2 regions of the Alkaliphilus metalliredigens QYMF genome follow, and region 2 is predicted to be linked to the other one. Evidence: riboswitches for the same ligand, from Rfam matches in the RefSeq annotation. Region 2 holds a riboswitch; the other holds the start of a gene.
What was found. A riboswitch is a leader RNA that binds a small molecule or an ion and turns the genes downstream of it on or off. The one in region 2 is predicted to bind tetrahydrofolate.
Positions count from the first base shown of each region.

Region 1 (9,044 bases), 380 kb from region 2:
ATCAGGCTTTCGCCCATTGTGCAATATTCCCCACTGCTGCCTCCCGTAGGAGTCTGGACCGTGTCTCAGTTCCAGTGTGGCCGATCACCCTCTCAGGTCGGCTACTGATCGTCGCCTTGGTGAGCCATTACCTCACCAACTAGCTAATCAGACGCGGGCCCATCTTGTACCGAAATTCTTTGACCCTTAAGGGATGCCCCTCTAGGGTTTTATGGGGTATTAGCAACGGTTTCCCGTTGTTGTCCCCCTGTACAAGGTAGGTTGCCCACGCGTTACTCACCCGTCCGCCGCTAGTTTCACTTTCTTCCACCCGAAGGCTTCCGTCAGATTAACCCGCTCGACTTGCATGTGTTAGGCACGCCGCCAGCGTTCATCCTGAGCCAGGATCAAACTCTTATATATAAATTTCTGGGTCCATCTTAGTAAAACTAAAATGGCTTCTCGACTTTGTCGAGTTTGTATCTTGCGCAAAATCTAAGACTTTGGCAATCTACTTGTAATATGCTGGCTTACATCTATACTGTTTAGTTTTCAAAGACCTGATTTCACTGCTTTGTCATAATGTGTCGCGTTTTGGCGACTTAACCACTATATCATTTTTTACGTGGCATGTCAATACTTTTTTATAGCTTCTATCTAAAAGCTTATTTAGTAATAACAAAACATACTTTGAAATTCTTTAAATACATCAACTTTTTAACGTCATCAGTTTTTAATGACGAAGACCATCATAACATCTCACCCCTTGACTGTCAATATTGGAATTATATCCAATTTTCCATAAGTAGTACTTCTACATAAGTAGTACTTCTATAGGTACGATTAAAGAATCATAACTATCAATTATGAATTTAAAGCAAAAAACCTCCTCCCAACTTTACTGTGGGGGAAGGTTTTCTTTGTTTCGGTAAACTGTAATGTTTAATTGTTGGTTGTCATATTGGACATCAGCCTCATCTATCATCATTCCTACTAAGGGAAGTTCCTGATAATGATCATTTTCCCCTGCCAGCCCCCAATAATATCCTTCAATCTGATCCTGTCGTTGAACTTGTAACAAACTCTTTAGATTCTCCAATTCTTCTATAGGAATCTCTTGTGACTTCCCTTCCACATGGATCATTACATTTTCTTCTCCATCTTTGAAGTCCACATGAATATCCTTTACCCCTACCTTAAAACAAAAGCTCATCAATTCATCTAATATTTTCCTTGACCTCATTCGCTCTTGCTTCACATTATTCTTCCTTTCTAAAAGACTCAATAATTGGTACTAGGATACCAGCTACCATTCCTCCTGAAAATCCATTATTATATAGATTCATACCGCCATGCAAGTATCCTACATTCATGACCATGGCCATGTGTAAGAATCCCGCTACGATACCACTTGTCCATCCAAATTGACCTGCAATCGGAGCTAGTGTTGTTCCAAATAAAGCAGCAAGCAATGCACCAGTAGAGTTTAGCGCCCATACCTGTGTTAAACTTGCAAGAATAACACCAATCAGAATTGGCGTCACATTTTTTACATGTTTACCAAAAGCCCCAAATCCAACAATAGTGAAAACCCCACCGATGGTGGCTCCATTCAGTTCTCCCCCTACAATGATTACATAGGCAGTTGAAACTAATCCTAGTATGCCCATATTAATAAAGCTCATTCCGAAACCTTCTAGGGCAACAAAGTCTGAAACCGCACGCCCAGAGTGCTTAATTAACTTCCCATATCCCGCAAAGCTATTTCCATTAAAGAAAAATCCTACCATTAGCATTGAAATAAATAAAATAGAAAGGTAGACAGCGAAAACAAAATTATATCCTTCCGCTACTATCAGTGTCGTCTCATGGCTAATGCCATAAGCTCTCATCACAGCCATAAAAAATGTTCCGATCATTCCTGCAGTGAAACCAATATTGTATAAGTTGAAACCTTGATGGAACTTCAATAAATGATTGGCTAATGGCGGCAATACGAATCCGACTAACATACCAGCTGCAATTCCCATTACCATTCCTTGTACAATTGTTGCCCCATAACCAAAACTTATCTGACTAATTAGAGGTCCTAAGGCCGTACCAAAAAAAGCAATGATTATAAACTTACTAAATTTTTCTTTTTGAACTTTTGCATAAATTAATACCCCTAGAAGTATAGGCCAAATATTATAGAAGTTCTTACCAAAAAGAGCAAATCCCCCAACAGTAAAAATAGCGGCAACCATGGGGCCATTCATAATCGCTTTATTTAATTTTGCAATTGCGATGGCAATTAACATTAAAAGACCACTATTAAAAAATGTCGCCCCTATATTACCAATTACCATATAATCCGATACTAATGTGCTAGGGTGAATGACAATTCGCCCTAATCCCCCCATTATTTCTCCAGGTGTATTAAAGAACAATGATGAAATCAACACCATGACAGCGTAAATGGTCATAACAATATATTTAGGTTTTTCACCAATATTCATTACTTGATCCATGGTCTTTTTGCGTCCCTTCAGATTACTTAACCATCTATATGTCAACAAGTCTTGCATACAATCCTCTCCTTTACATAAAATCGACAAATTTTCCTCAAACCATACTATTTTATATTATAATATTTTTTTATCAAAGCCTCAATGATTATTTGAAAAAATACTCATTATTTTTTAAGTAGCATAATTTAATACCACTACTCTAGCACATTTCTATCCTCTTAGAATAAGATATTAAGGAATGATATTTACAGGAGGTGCCTCATGATTGAAGGTATTTTGATTGCAATTGCCGTTAGTATAGACAGCTTAAGCGTAGGCGTCGCCTATGGCATCAAAAAAATAAAAGTGCCTCTACATTCACTTATTGTATTAGACATCATTTCAATTTTACTACTTAGCATAGGGTTTTTCTTGGGTAATATGATGATACGTGTTATTCCTCCTTATATGACAGAACTCATCGGAGCTTCTATGCTGATTTGCCTAGGTATTTGGCTCTTGCTCCAAGGGTGGCTAGAATATAAGTTCCCTAGACAAGACATTAAAAACCCTATCTCTATTGCAATTATCAGTATTCAATCTCTTGGGATCGCCATCAATATTTTCAGAGATCCCTCCCAAGCTGATCTAGATACTTCTGGTATAATTGATACCCGAGAAGCTGTTTTGCTAGGCTTAGCCCTAGCCATTGATTCCCTCGCCATAGGTGTAGCTGTCTCATTAAATTCTATTTCTATTATCCTCTTTACAGTTGTCTTAGTAGGTATTCTGAATCTTGTTTTCTTACTTTCAGGCATTTATTTAGGTAACAAATATCTAAGTAATCGTTTTAGACAGAAAACCGCCTTCGTCCCCGGTTGTATTCTTATATTACTTGGATTAGTACGACTATTTTAATTTATAATTATTTTCAACCATTATATGATCATTATCAACGAATATGTATCATTTCATATTTAAGGAAGGCCTGTTGGTCTTCCCATTTTTTTATCAATATTGGACATACTAGTTAGAAGTCTATATAAGGAGGCATAGTATGTTAGAACATCTTATTGAAACCTTGGTCGTTTATATTATTAACATACTAGAATTAATTGGTGTGTTTATAATTTCGTACTCCTCTTTACGTGGTTTTATCATCTATATTGGTCATAAATTAAAATTTGATGATACCTGTATCAAGATTGAAATCGCCAAAGGACTGGCTATGGGTCTTGAATTTAAATTAGGAGGAGAGATTCTAAGAACAATATTAGTCCGTACATTAGATGAAATAATGGTGTTAGGAGCAATCATTGTCCTAAGGGTTATATTAACCTTTGTCATCCATTGGGAGATTAGCTCCGAAATTCACCAAGACGAGGAGTTAAGAGCTTCTTTAGCAAGAAGACAAAAAAAATAATCTATTTGCCTTTCTTTTTTGAGACTCACCCTGGATGTGGTCCTGAAACCATTTTTGCCACCTTATTTACAAGAGGACATCTTAAAAGATCTAAATAAAGAAGGTACATTATTCTGCACCTTCTTTTTACTGACTTATTATAGGTAAGTATATGGTAAAAGTTGTTCCAACTCCTTCTTCTGACTGAAAATCAATTCGTCCTCCATGGACGCGAATAATTTCATAACTTACACTCAATCCCAACCCTGTTCCATTCTCCTTAGTTGTCATATACGGAGTGCCTATGTATTTACTAAACTTGTGGGGAATTCCTTCACCCGTATCTTGTATCACAGTCACAACTTCTTCTCCCTTTAGGAATACCTCAACCATTAGCTTCCCATTTTGCTCCATGGCCTCAATTCCATTTTTAATAATATTCATTAATACTTGTTTTATCCGTTGTATATCTGCTTGTATTTTTGAGGTGTTTTGATAAGAACGATTAACTGAAATTCCTTTTTTATCTGCCTCATGCTTTAATACCGACAAAACTTCTTCAACTAAATTAGTCATCTCACAAGGAGTCATTTGAGGGTCTCCTCGTCTTCCTAATACCAGGAACTCTTCTACAATTGAGGAAGCACGATCCATTTCTTCGCACATCAGATCGATGAGATCCTCATCTATTGGCTTGCCAATCTTATACCGCTGTAGCTGCAGATACCCCTTTACAACAGTCAGCGGATTCTTAATTTCATGGGCGATTCCAGTAGCAATTTGCCCTAAAGCTGCGTACTTTTCTGTATTAATTGCCTGAATGACACTTTCTTTTCTCTGAATTTCTTTATATAGATAATACAACTGAAATAAAACAATATAAATAATAATTAAAATAATTCCCTTTCGTAGCGCCATATTAGCCGCTACCCTGGATAAATTCACACTAGGCTGTACTAATAATACCGCCCTTCTATTATGATAAATCGGCACATATGTAAATACCTTTTTCTCGTTATCAAGGAAAGATCGTTCTTCTAAGTACCCTCTTTCACCACTGTACAACATTGGGAAACTATTCTCTACAAATTTCCGTTCCTCCTCGTGGGAGATTATTGTATGTGGATGATAGACAGAACGTTGATTTTCATCGACTACAATAAAGTATTTATTTTCTTCTAATATATAATTCTGCATATCCGCCCTGAACTGTTCTAAGTCTACATAGGCGATTAAAAGGCGCTTTTCACTTTCATATTGTCTTACTATTGGCGCTGAGATTGCAAATGTGGACTTATTCATTTCATTGATGTAAAAAGAACTTGTCATATCAGTTTCACTTGATAATAATCCTTGAAGTTCTTTGGCGCCCATTAACTCAACTGGTTGTCCATAGTCCTGTTGATTACTACTTATAATACTTCGTCCTTCTTCATCTACAATAATCAAAGTATTAAACAAGCGATGCTCTTTATCTACTTCATTGTCTAAAATTCCCGTCAAAACTGGTATATCTAAAGAGGTCATTGCTGGTTGTTCAGCTAACATTTGAACATAGCATCTCAATTTTTCAAAATAAAGTTCTACGTAATATCCAATGTTTTGTGTTTCTTTTAAATTCTCCTCAATCATACGACTTCGTGTATCACTATAATCAAAATACAGGCTCACGATACTAGTAAAGATGATGATAATTATAATTGCAACTCCTAATCGTCTTTGTAGGCCATTTTTAATCATAAACCATCCTTTACCCCTTCCCTGCAAATTTAATTGTATATATAATTTTGTATACTATATTCTACAATGTTATTCAATTCCCTCCTTTTTTCTACAAATCATTAGTGCCTATGGCCTATAAAATAGGTGAATTTGACGTATAAAATAGATAAATCAATATTGCAAATTTTCAATCTCACAGTTATAATGGTATATGAAGGCAGAGTAGGTGTTATGCGTTAAGTGTTAGGGGATGGGAAGTTGCTCCTAAACGAAGAACTCATTTCGCGATATAACACCGCGTCCACTGTCACAGTCGAGGGAAGCTACTTTTTCGATACATTAATTTCTCTTACATGTGGCGCTATGTCTAACATTAAGAGAAAGGAGGTGTCCTAATGGAAAGCTCTTTTAAATTATCAAAAGAAAGAATTAGGACCCACAATAAATTATCTACTAAAAATTTGGTACTGGCTTCAATCTTCGTCTCAATGAACATCGTACTGACTCGCCTAGGAGCCATTATGCTCTTCGGTGGAACGGTTCGATTTAGCTTTGGAAACATTCCACTGATTCTTTCAGGTATGATGTTGGGACCTGTAGCTGGCCTAATGGTTGGTGCTGTCAGTGATTTATTAGGGTTCTTTATTAACTCCCATGGGGGTGCATTTCATCCAGGCTTCACATTAAGTGCAGCTTTGACTGGCATGATTCCGGGGATGATTGTTATGTTAAGTCCTAAAAACAAATATTCTATGGTCAATGTAGTGGCTGCTAACTTAGCCGTTTTAGTTGTTATCTCCTTAGCCCTGAATACATTTTGGCTTTCGCAGCTTTATGGCAATGCATTCCTTGCCTTATTACCTACTCGAATTACAACCAGTTTGATTATTGCAGGAATCAACATTTTCCTAACAACTGCTTTAGTAAAGGGTTTGAAAAAGACCCCTGTTTTTAACTAGAGTAAAAGTATATAATTTAAAATGCAAAGCTACTAGTCCGCTAGTAGCTTTTTTACACTTTAATCTCTGCGCAATTTCTTACGTTTTTCACTCTATCTACAAGGAGGTTCTACCTATGATTAAAGTATTAGCCATAATGGGCAGTCCTAGAAGATTAAAAAATAATGACCGATTGCTTGATGAACTGCTTAAAGGGTTATCGGGCCCTCATACAATTATAGAAAAATATCATGCAGATCACTTAAATATTCAGTCTTGTAAAGCATGTGATGGATGTACCCGAAAAAAAGGCTGTGTATTAAAGGACGACATGATCAATCTATATGCAAAGTTTGATGAAGCAGATATTGTTATTATGACCTCTCCTTTATATTTCAATAGCGTTAGCGCCCAGTTGAAATCCGTCATAGACCGTTGTCAAGCGCTTTGGTCTAGCAAGTATGTCCTAAAGGATTCTATGATTGACCAAACTAAAAAGCGTCTTGGTTACTTCCTTTGTACCGCTGGCGTTCCCCAGAACGACTCACTCTTTAGCGCAGCTACACCGGTCATGGATTTGTTTTTTAAATCTATCAACGCTGACTATTTAGGAAACTTATTCTTCTGTAATGTGGATGAACATCCAGTCTACGAAGATTCTGAAGCTTTAACCCAAGCCTTCAGGACAGGGGAAAACTTGTTGCATATTGCTTTATCTCATCGTACCGCTAAATAAGAAAGACTCATTATTGTGTTGTCCACAGTAATGAGTCTTTCTTATTTATTTATTTTAAAAGAGATTCAATTTTATCTTGATCAAAACCGACTATTGATTCTTCTCCAATCATGATAACAGGAACACCCATGAATCCTTTTTTCATTAATTCCTTTCTGGCAGCTGCATCCTCCGAAACATTTCTTTCTTCATAGTCAATTCCTTTTTCTTGAAAATATTCCTTAGCCGTATGACAATACCCACACGTATTACTTGTATAAATGATTACATTTTTATTCATTAATATCCCTCCTAATTGCTTTTCACAACTATTTTACCCTTTTACTACAGATGCCAATCAATCAAACTTATCAATTTTATCAATCACTTTTCGATAAACTATCGGGAAAGTTAATGTCTCTAATTGACCTATGGGGACCCACTGATATGGTTCTTTAACCCTAAGGTGATCATTGCTTCGTCCTTTAAATATGGACATCTGCCATCTTTGGTGGGTAAAAACATGCTTTTCTTTTCCTATATATTCAAGTTCCACTACCACTTGACCAACTTCCTCTTGAAAGTCCTCCTGTATCACGGCTTTCTCATCTACCTTATGCATGAGATCAATAGTTGGTAATGCCCATAAACCGCCCAGAAGTCCCTTTTGTGGGTTTTGTTTTACTAAAATAGTTCCATTATACACCATCCATAATATGCCTTTATGATAGTTTTTCACCTTTGTTTTCTTAATTCGGATTGGTAGCGTTTCTTGTATATCCAAGTGATGGGCTTTGCATTGATTGTGAACCGGACACAACCTACATCTAGGTTTTTGGGGGACACATACTGTAGCTCCTAGCTCCATCAATGCCTCCGTAAAGTCTCCACCATTGTCTTGTGGCATAAGCTGAAATACAAGATCTGTCACTTCATTGACTACCTTTTTTTCCATAATATCTTCTTGAATATTAAAGAGGCGACTCATTACCCGTAGAACATTACCATCAACCGCTGGCTCCTTTTGATTATATGCGATACTTAAAATAGCTCCGGCAGTATAGGGTCCAATTCCTGGTAGCTTGAGAAGTATCTTTTTATCCTTTGGCACATTGCCTTCATGTATCAAAACAATTTCATTGGCAGCACGATGGAGGTTTCTCCCTCTAGAATAATACCCTAATCCTTCCCAGGATTTCAGCACTTCCTCTTGAGATGCTCGTGCCAAGGTTTCTATTGTTGGAAATTTTTTCATAAAGTTTTGATAATAACTAATCACAGTCTCAACACGAGTTTGTTGAAGCATAATCTCCGATACCCAAATACAATAGGGGTCCTTTGTTTCTCTCCATGGCATCCAGCGCTTCTCTTCCCGAAACCATTCTATTAATTGATAGGAAAAACTTTCCTCAGTCATTTTTTCACTCCCTCAGAATAAACGAACTAAGTGACCAACACAAAACATAGATTTCAATTATCTACTTATGAATTAAGTCTCATTTCATCTTAACATAAGTATAAGACTCAATTCAGTTGTGCAAAATTTACCATAGATTCAGTTCCTAGCTTAGTACAAAGATGGCTTCTAAACAAGAAAAAAAGACTGGTTTCATGCACCAATCTTCTTTTCCTGCTTATTAACCTAAATGACTCCTTTGCCTACCCTTATAGCATGTCTTCTCCTGGACTCCAATTAAAAGGACATAAACCACCAGATTGCAATCCTTGTAATACACGAAGTGTTTCCTCTACACTTCTACCTACATTCAAATCATGTACAACTGAATATCTTAAAATGC
Region 1 covers NC_009633.1:4,458,138-4,467,181, forward strand. Annotated here, with positions in the region: rRNA gene AMET_RS21595 (16S ribosomal RNA) at 1-402, opposite strand, end outside; gene AMET_RS21600 (hypothetical protein) at 878-1,237, opposite strand; gene AMET_RS21605 (DUF1576 domain-containing protein) at 1,239-2,546, opposite strand; gene ytaF (sporulation membrane protein YtaF) at 2,751-3,386, shown strand; gene AMET_RS21615 (DUF1622 domain-containing protein) at 3,526-3,891, shown strand; gene AMET_RS24605 (PAS domain-containing sensor histidine kinase) at 4,018-5,610, opposite strand; THF riboswitch at 5,809-5,901, shown strand; gene AMET_RS21625 (folate family ECF transporter S component) at 5,988-6,551, shown strand; gene AMET_RS21630 (flavodoxin family protein) at 6,667-7,266, shown strand; gene AMET_RS21635 (glutaredoxin family protein) at 7,316-7,546, opposite strand; gene mutY (A/G-specific adenine glycosylase) at 7,604-8,662, opposite strand; gene AMET_RS21645 (peroxiredoxin) at 8,911-9,044, opposite strand, start outside.
Region 1: it holds a riboswitch for tetrahydrofolate, as region 2 does, so the genes downstream of both, AMET_RS21625 (folate family ECF transporter S component) here and AMET_RS23555 (folate family ECF transporter S component) in region 2, are expected to answer to the same signal.

Region 2 (9,044 bases):
TTATCTTGGGGTATTCCCTACGACCCTCAATCCTACGTATCTTCATGGAGAATCCCAGCCCATGGTGACTATCAGGCTCAAGTAGGACTTGAAAAAAAAGCGTGGCTAGATGAAATGATTGGAAATGTTATGATAGAAACCGACGAAAATACACGACAGGAAATGTACAATGAGATACTAACTTATATCCACGATGCCAGTGTATACATACCACTAACTTATTCTAGAACAAAAGCGGTATATGAACCTTCATTAAGAGGTGTTGGTTTTAATACATCCCAATATGAGATACCTTTTGAAAACATGTATTTTCAGCAATAAAGCTAAACATAGGATTCCTTACTAGGTAAGGAATCCTATGTAAAAGATGATGTTTAGATCTGAATTAGTAAGGGGGGCAATCAATGAGAAATTATATAATTCGCCGAATATTATTTATTATACCGATATTAATAGGAATAACCTTCATTTCGTTTTTGCTAATTAATTTAAACACCAGTGACCCGGCAGAAGTTGCCCTAAGGGTCAATGAAATTACCCCTACCGATGAAGCTGTAGCAGCCATGCGGGAAGAGTTAGGTTTAGACAAACCTTTTTTTGAAAGGTATATTATTTGGTTGGGAAATAGTCTTCGCTTTGACTTTGGAAATAGTTATATAAATAACAAGTCAGTTTCAGATGAAATGCTAAGCGCATTACCTGCTACACTATATTTGGCAGCAATAGCACTGATCATGATTTTGGGAATTAGTATTGTGGCAGGGATTTTATGCGCTATATTTGAAGACTCTATAGGAGATAAAATAATACGAGGAATCATATTTGTTGGGACGGCAATGCCTAACTTCTGGGTGGGGCTACTACTAATGTGGTTGTTTGCTGTAAAATTGGACTTGTTCCCTACCAGTGGGATGAGTGGTTTTAGCTCAGTGATTTTGCCGGCAGCTACATTATCCTTAAGCTATATTTCCATCTATACGCGATTGATTCGAAATAACATGATACAAAATAAAAATGAGAATTATGTACTGTATACCCGTATAAGGGGTTTAAAGAATTGGGCTGTCACGAAACATATATTTAGAAATTCAATCCAATCCTCTATTACGGCACTAGGGATGTCAATTCCTAAACTTATAGCTGGAACTGTAATTGTAGAAAACATTTTTGCATGGCCGGGAATTGGAAGATTGTGTGTTAGTGCTATATTTAATCGAGATTATCCTATCATTCAAGCCTATATTGTTATGATGGCTCTATTGTTTGTGGTATGTAATCTAATTGTAGATATTATTAGTGCATCCTTAGATCCTAGGATAAGGAGGACAACATAGTATGTATATTTGGAAAAAAATTAAATCAGATAAGCTTGCGGGGGTATGTTTGTTTTTCCTTGTGACGATTATTCTGTTGGGAGTTATAGCACCGGTAGCTGCTCCCAATGATCCTGTGGAAACAAATATTACAGAAAAGCTTTCTGGTATCAGTCTACAATATCCCTTTGGTACAGATCAGCTTGGGAGATGCATTTTCTCTCGGCTACTCTATGGGATCCGTACTACAGTGTGGATGTCTATTTGGACGACGCTGGCCACTATTTCTATTGGAACAATATTGGGGTTTGTGTCAGGGTACTTTAGAGGGTGGATAGATGAGATCATCATGCGTTTATGTGATGTGATGCTATCTTTTCCTAGTGAAGTGATGATACTGGCCATCGTAGGAATGCTAGGGCCTGGACTGGGTAATATCGTTATAGCTAATATTATTGCCAAGTGGGCTTGGTATACTCGGATGATAAGATCCATTGTGATACAGTATATGGATAAAAACTATATTTCTTTTGCTAAGGTAGTGGGTGGGAGTCCCTTTCATATTATGAAAAACCATTTGTTACCGGGGTCTCTAGGTGAAATCGTGGTATTAGCCTCTTTAGATACAGGAGCAGTTATATTGAGTGTTTCTGCATTATCTTTCTTAGGGCTAGGGGTGCAGGCACCAACTCCGGAATGGGGCATGATGCTGAACGAGGCCAAAAACATTATGATTACACATCCCACAAAAATGATTCCTCCTGGTATCGCTATATTAGCGGTGGTGGCGGCTTTTAATTTTATTGGAGATAAAGTGAGGGATATTATGGATCCTAAACATATGGATAGGAGGGTGAAAAACAATGAGTTTGTTGAAAGTGGAGAATCTGTCTGTAGTTGATTTGCGTAACGGGGAAAGAATCCTTCACAATCTGAACTTTTCTCTTGAACCCGATAGCTGTCTTGCCATTGTGGGGGAAAGCGGTAGTGGTAAGTCTATGACATGCAAGGCCATATTAAATTTGACCAATCCTTGGCTGGAAGTAACGGGAACTGTTTTCCTTCATGGAAAAGAAATCAAAAGAAATGATTCTGGTGCCATGCGAAAGATCAGAGGTAAAAACATTTCAATGATTCTACAAGATGCAATGACAGCTTTTGATCCTCTCTATACTATAGGTTATCAAATAGAAGAGACCCTTTGTGAGAATTTAAAGGTGTCAAAGAAGGATGCAAGGGCAATGGGGATAGAAGCTATGAATAAGATGAGTATTTATGATGCAAAAGATGTACTGAAAAAATATCCTCATCAGTTATCAGGTGGCATGCTCCAAAGGAGTATGATTGCGATTGCTATGGTTATGAAGCCAGATATTATTATAGCCGATGAGCCTACCACTGCTTTAGACTCTATCAATCAGCGTGATGTGGTAGAACAGTTTGAACTATTACAAAGTATAACCGGCACTGCGATCTTATTTATATCCCATGATTTAGGTGTTGTGCAGAGGTTAGCACAAAAAGTATTGGTGATGAAGGGTGGTGCTTGTGTAGAGTACGGAGATGCAAATCAGATTTTTAAAGAACCTAAAAATGATTATACTCGCTATTTAGTAGAAACTCGCATTGCTCTTTCACAGCCTTTTCACAAAATTATGAATAGGGAGGAGGTTAAAGTTATAAATGTTAAAAGTTCAAAATGTATATAAAAGTTATTCAAAGGCAGGGAGCCTATTTAGAAAAGATCAAATACAAGTTCTTTCTGGAATTAGTTTTGAAATTGAAGAAGGTGAGTGCGTTGGCTTGATTGGAGAAAGTGGTAGCGGTAAAAGTACGTTGTCTAGATTGATCATGGATTTAGAGAAACCAGATAAAGGGCTGATTACTTTAGAGGATGAAAGTATACAAGTATGGAAAAAGAAGAACCAAGGTCAAATAAGTGTGGTGTTTCAAGACTATACTTCATCTGTAAATCCACGATTTACTGTAGAACAAGTTATTACAGAGCCTATGATGATAAGAGGCAAGCAAGAGCATATAAAAACCAAAGCAACGCAACTGTTAGATAGAGTAAATCTGTCATCGCAGTTTTTGAATAGATACCCCCATGAACTAAGTGGAGGACAATTACAGAGGGTGTGTATTGCTAGAGCAATTTCTACCAAGCCAAGATTTGTTATTTTGGATGAAGCCATAAGCTCTCTAGATGTCTCAATACAAGCTCAGATATTAGATTTATTAAAAGAGCTTAAGACTGATTTAAATCTTACCTATTTGTTTATAGCCCATGATCTTCAGGCCGTGGCCAGTTTATGTGACAAGGTACTGTTTCTATATAAAGGTAAGATAGAAGAAAGGTTGCCTATAACAGAACTAGCGAGAACTGAAAATGAATATGCTAAGAAATTATTATCCTCTGTGATAGCTTTTGAAGCATGAATCTGGGGTGAATCTGGGGGACGGTTCTTTCGATTGGTTAATTGACATATTTTAGATTATAAATATGAGTGGGTAGTATGAAGAATTTTCTCATACTGCCTTTTTTAGTGAGGAAAAATGTGGTGGTGATAGTAAGTATTGCATCTTTTACTGATGTTTTTTAGGACAATCAGATCATTTACATGATTAATGTCATCTATGCATTCTGAATCAAATATAAGTGTGCTATAGTAATAGTAGAGGGGTAGCAACTTCGATTGTGAATTTATGGAAATACACCCATAATATGGTATTTGAGGCTGTTTAGCCACTTCCATTTTACCATTTTGATCAGGTGTATTTTATTTTTTTATGGAATTTGTGTACTCTTTGAAGAGGCTCTTATGGGAAATCCAAACTTGTGTTGCAATTTAATAACTAAGGAAGGTGGTGAACTGTCATGAAGCATTAGAATTGAACTTATAAGAGATTCAGTATTTTATAAACAGCTGTATTTACAGATTACAGAAGAGATAGGAGAGATGATTACATATGGGTATTCGCTTAAAATTATCATTAGTAATTTCGCTGTTAATTGTACTATCTTTATCTTTGTTATCATTTGGGGGGTACACCTTTTCTAAGAGGTCTATGCTGGAATCAAATGATGACCTCTTAAAAAGTGCTGTTGATATACGAACTCAAGAAGTAGAGCTGTTTTTAGTAGATTCGATTTCCAAGGTAGAAGGTTTTTCTCGCCTTAAAGGTTTGCTTGATGCTAACCCTGAAGAAGCTGTTCCGGAATTAGCAAGGGTATTTCCCTCTTTTCAAGATACATTTGCCAATATCTCCATGGCAAATGCAGAAGGAACGAGATGGAATTATATCGGTGAAGAAGGTTCCATTGCTAGCCGGGAGTATTTTACCCATACAATGACTACAAATGAGTCAATGATTTCTGATGTACTGGTATCAAATACATCTGGAAAACTATCTGTGATTGTTGTATCGCCAATCATGAATGAAGAAAATATGACTAAAGGAGTAGGTTATGCAACATTAGAATTAGATAGAATACAAGAGATAATCACTGGATTGGAATTTGGGGAAACAGGATTCGGTTTTATCTTTGACCAACATGGTATGATACTAGCCCATGGAGCAGAGGATTCCCTTCTAGGCGAATTAATTACAGAATCTGAGAGCATGCAACAACACCCCATAAAATATATATGGGATCATAAAGAATCACAAGATGATTCTCGTTATGCTTTATTGGAACATGATCTGCATGGAAGTGAATACTTAACAACAATTGTTCCTGTGAATATTATGGGAAACACACCATGGTATTTAGGACTTTCTGTTGAACAAGCTGAAATACAACAAAATGTTCATTCTTTAAAATGGATATTTTTGATTATTTCTGCAACATGTATTTTCATCGCAGTTATAATTGCAATACTCTTCAGCATGAAGCTGATCTCACCGATAATTCTAATTAATGAAATCACAAAAAAAATAGCCAGTGGTAACCTTAAGCAAGACAATGTAGATATTAAAAGCAAGGATGAACTAGGCCAGCTCCATCAAAATGTTACGTTAATGACAAACAGTCTACGGGAGTTCATCCAACAAATTGTAAATACTTCCGATCAAGTGGCTTCTTCATCAGTGGCATTGACTGCCACCAGTGAACAATCCGCCATAGCAGCAGAAGAAGTAGCAAAAACAATTGAAGAGATTGCTAGGGGTACAAGTGAACAAGCCAAAGATACAGAACTTGGAGCAGGAAGTATTAATGAATTAGGTAAATTGATAGAAAATGATCAGCAATATGTTCAGGAATTAAATACTTCGATTGATGTCGTTAATACCCTAAAAAATGAAGGCTCTGAAATTATTAAAGACTTAGTAGAAAAAACAGAATCTAATAATGAAGCTTTACAAATCATAAATGGCGTTATTATTAATACCAATGAAAGTGCACAAAAAATAGAAGTTGCTAGCCAAATGATTAGAAGTATAGCAGAGCAAACAAACCTTTTAGCATTAAATGCTGCTATAGAAGCAGCCAGAGCAGGGGACGCCGGAAGGGGATTTGCAGTTGTAGCAGAGGAAATACGAAAACTAGCAGAAAACTCTAGTGAATTTACACAACAAATAGCTACTATTACTCAAGAGTTAACAGCTAAAACAGAACTCACCGTTAGCACAATGCAAGAAGTAGATTCAATCACGACATCTCAAACAATGAGTGTTTCAATGACTAATGATAAATTTGAAGGAATTGCTAAAGCAATTGAAAACATACAGAAATTAATTTCAATGATTACCTTATCGGGAAAAGAAATGGAAGGTAAAAAGAGTGAAGTTATTAGTATCATTGAAAACCTATCGGCTATATCAGAAGAAACTGCAGCAGGAACACAAGAAGCCGCTGCTTCTGTTGAAGAGCAAACTGCCTCTATGATAGAGATTGCAAATTCAAGTGAAGCTTTAGGTCAATTGGCCGAGGAAATGAAGAAGAATATTTCAAAATTCCAACTTTAGAATACAATCAGACGCAATGATTTTAATCCCTTCATTACCTTAAATTTCAGTGATTCATCTGGTAGGGTGGTGGTAACATCACCCTCTCTCTTATAGCTTTATTGTCCGTGGACCCTATCCTAAAAAAAATGGATACTAGGCCGTCAAAGCTTCCCACCATAAATCCAGCGTTCTTAATGACTGCTGGTTTTTTCTTTTCCTCCATTTTGTTTAGCTTTAGTACATATTTCAAAAAATACTTGACTTTTTTAAATCCCCCCAATAATAAATGTGAACGGATTGATTTTCGTTACTAATTATTATAAAGGCGGTTTTAGCATGTTAGGTAAATGACGTACTCACCATGAATATCAAATTTCTTTAGTGGAAAATTTATCGCTTTTGGCTCATCTTAACCCTGGTTCTCTTTATTGCTCATGGAAAGACAGTTCTATTCATATTTTATTTTCAACAGTATGTATGTCAATTAATTCAATTGAACAATTCTGTCGGCGTTGTTGACGGAACACAGGATATGGGAATTATTTCGTGTATGGATGAGATTATCGAGAAAAGCCAGAAAGACACGAAGATAAAAATCATACAATCCGAATTTAATAAGACTAATTTAAATTTGTTGTATTTTGGGTATTGGTATATAATGTATGCGAGGTTATCTTTAATATAACAATATAAATATTAGAAGACAGAGTAAATAATATGCGTAAAGTGTCAAAGGATGGAACGTTGTATTTGAACGAAGAGCAAATGCTTGCGACATATTATTGCGTTCGCTGTTAATATCAGTAATATCTTCTTTCTAATATGACAGTCTGTCATATTTTGTATGAAAGGAGGTATTTTTATGAAAAAGTTAGATACAAAGATTATTATAATATCGGGTTTTTTAATTTCATTAAACATTGTACTGTCAAGAATTGTTGCTATTCCAGGTATTATAAAGTTTGGCGGGTTTCTAATTATATTTGGAGGCTTAGTATTTGGACCTGTAGTTGGTGGAATAATAGGTACAATAGGGGATATTGTTAGCCACATAGTTAGACCTACAGGACTTTTTATGCCACATTTTGTTTTAACTTCTGCTCTTACAGGTATTATTCCTGCAATTGTAGTTAGAAGTTTAAAGATTGATCTAGCCAAACTGTCTTCATGGAAGATAATCGTATCTATATTTGTAGGACAAATGATAACAACTGTTGTAATGGTTCCGTATTTTCTTAATACTCTTTTTAATATTCCATTAGCTGTAAGCTAGGGGGGTTGTACTATTGAATAAACGTGATATAGGGATAGGATTAATTGTGGCAACTTTATGGGGACTGAACTTTATAGCTATTAAACTTGGATTGGCCGATATGCCACCATTGTTATTAGCTACCATTCGCTTTATGGTTGTTTGTATACCTGCTATCTTTTTTTTGCCTAAGCCACCAGTAGATTGGCGATGGCTCATTGCTCTAGGATTGACCCTAAATGTTGGACAATTTGCTTTTCTTTTTATGGGAGTTAAACTAGGTATGCCTGCGGGGCTTTCATCACTTGTGCACCAGTCCCAGGTCTTTTTTACTTTAGTTATTGCGACCTTGTTTCTAGGAGAACAGTGGAAATGGAATCATGTAGTTGGTCTTATAATAGCGACAGGAGGTATGGTTGTTGTAGGATCACAGCAAGGAGGCAGTATGACAGCAGTTGGATTCTGGTTAACATTAATTGCAGCTGCTAGCTGGGGGATTGGAAATGTAATTATGCGACGTACAACAAAAGACGCTCCTCCTTTTTCTATGTTATCTTTAGTCGTATGGGCGGGTGGGATTGCTATTCTACCCCTTGGTCTTTTCTCCTTATACTTTGAAGGAGCTACTGCATGGAAGTTAGCCTGGGATTCTCTAAATTGGATAACAATAGTTTCAATAATTTACTTAGCATACTTTGCATCATTAGGTGGTTATGGGCTATGGGGCAGATTACTTTCGTGTTACCCTGCAGCTGTAGTTTCTCCTTTTTCCTTATTGGTTCCAGTAATAGGTATGAGTAGTGCTGCCTTGTTTTTAAATGAGACATTTTCTCTGTGGCAGATTATTGGAGCTTTGTTGGTAATGTTAGGTTTGGCAGTCAATGTTTTTGGAGGAAGACTAAATAAAAATGCAAATAAAAAGAGAATGTTAGTGGAAAAGATAAAATTATTGAATTAATGAATGGACTTGATCTAAATCAAGAATGGATTCGTTAAGAATGTAATTATCAGATCATAAAGGTAATGGGACAATGAATTGAATCATTGTCCCATTACCTTCTGTATTAATGAATACATGTTTTATTCCGTGTAGTTATCAAAGTAACCTTGGATGTATATAATAGGGGTCCCTTTATCTCCGCTTCCTGAAGTCAAGTCACACAGGGAGCCTAGCAGGTCAGTAAGTCTTCTAGGAGTCGTACCTTGGGCTTCCATGGCACCCACAAGGTTAGAACCTTTGTTTTTAATATGAGTAGAGATTGCTTCTTTTAGTGCGGCGCCTGTTAAGTGAGCAAAGTTATTATCCGCAAGATATTTCAATTTAACTTCGTTAGGTGTTCCTTCAAGTCCTGATGTGTAGGCTGGTGATACAACAGGATCAGCAAGTTCCCAAATTTTCCCCACAGGGTCTTTAAATGCACCATCTCCATAAATCATGACTTCTACGGTTTTTCCCGTTTTTTCTTTTAATATAGATTGAATCTTATCAACAACAGGCTGGGAATCCCGAGGGAAAAGTTTAACAC
Region 2 covers NC_009633.1:4,837,727-4,846,770, reverse strand. Annotated here, with positions in the region: gene nikA (nickel ABC transporter substrate-binding protein) at 1-321, shown strand, start outside; gene opp1B (nickel/cobalt ABC transporter permease) at 405-1,334, shown strand; gene opp1C (nickel/cobalt ABC transporter permease) at 1,336-2,214, shown strand; gene AMET_RS23575 (ABC transporter ATP-binding protein) at 2,177-3,022, shown strand; gene AMET_RS23570 (ABC transporter ATP-binding protein) at 2,997-3,752, shown strand; gene AMET_RS24665 (methyl-accepting chemotaxis protein) at 4,383-6,284, shown strand; gene AMET_RS26380 (hypothetical protein) at 6,331-6,516, opposite strand; THF riboswitch at 6,969-7,062, shown strand; gene AMET_RS23555 (folate family ECF transporter S component) at 7,129-7,539, shown strand; gene AMET_RS23550 (O-acetylserine/cysteine exporter) at 7,553-8,476, shown strand; gene AMET_RS23545 (coenzyme F420-0:L-glutamate ligase) at 8,599-9,044, opposite strand, start outside.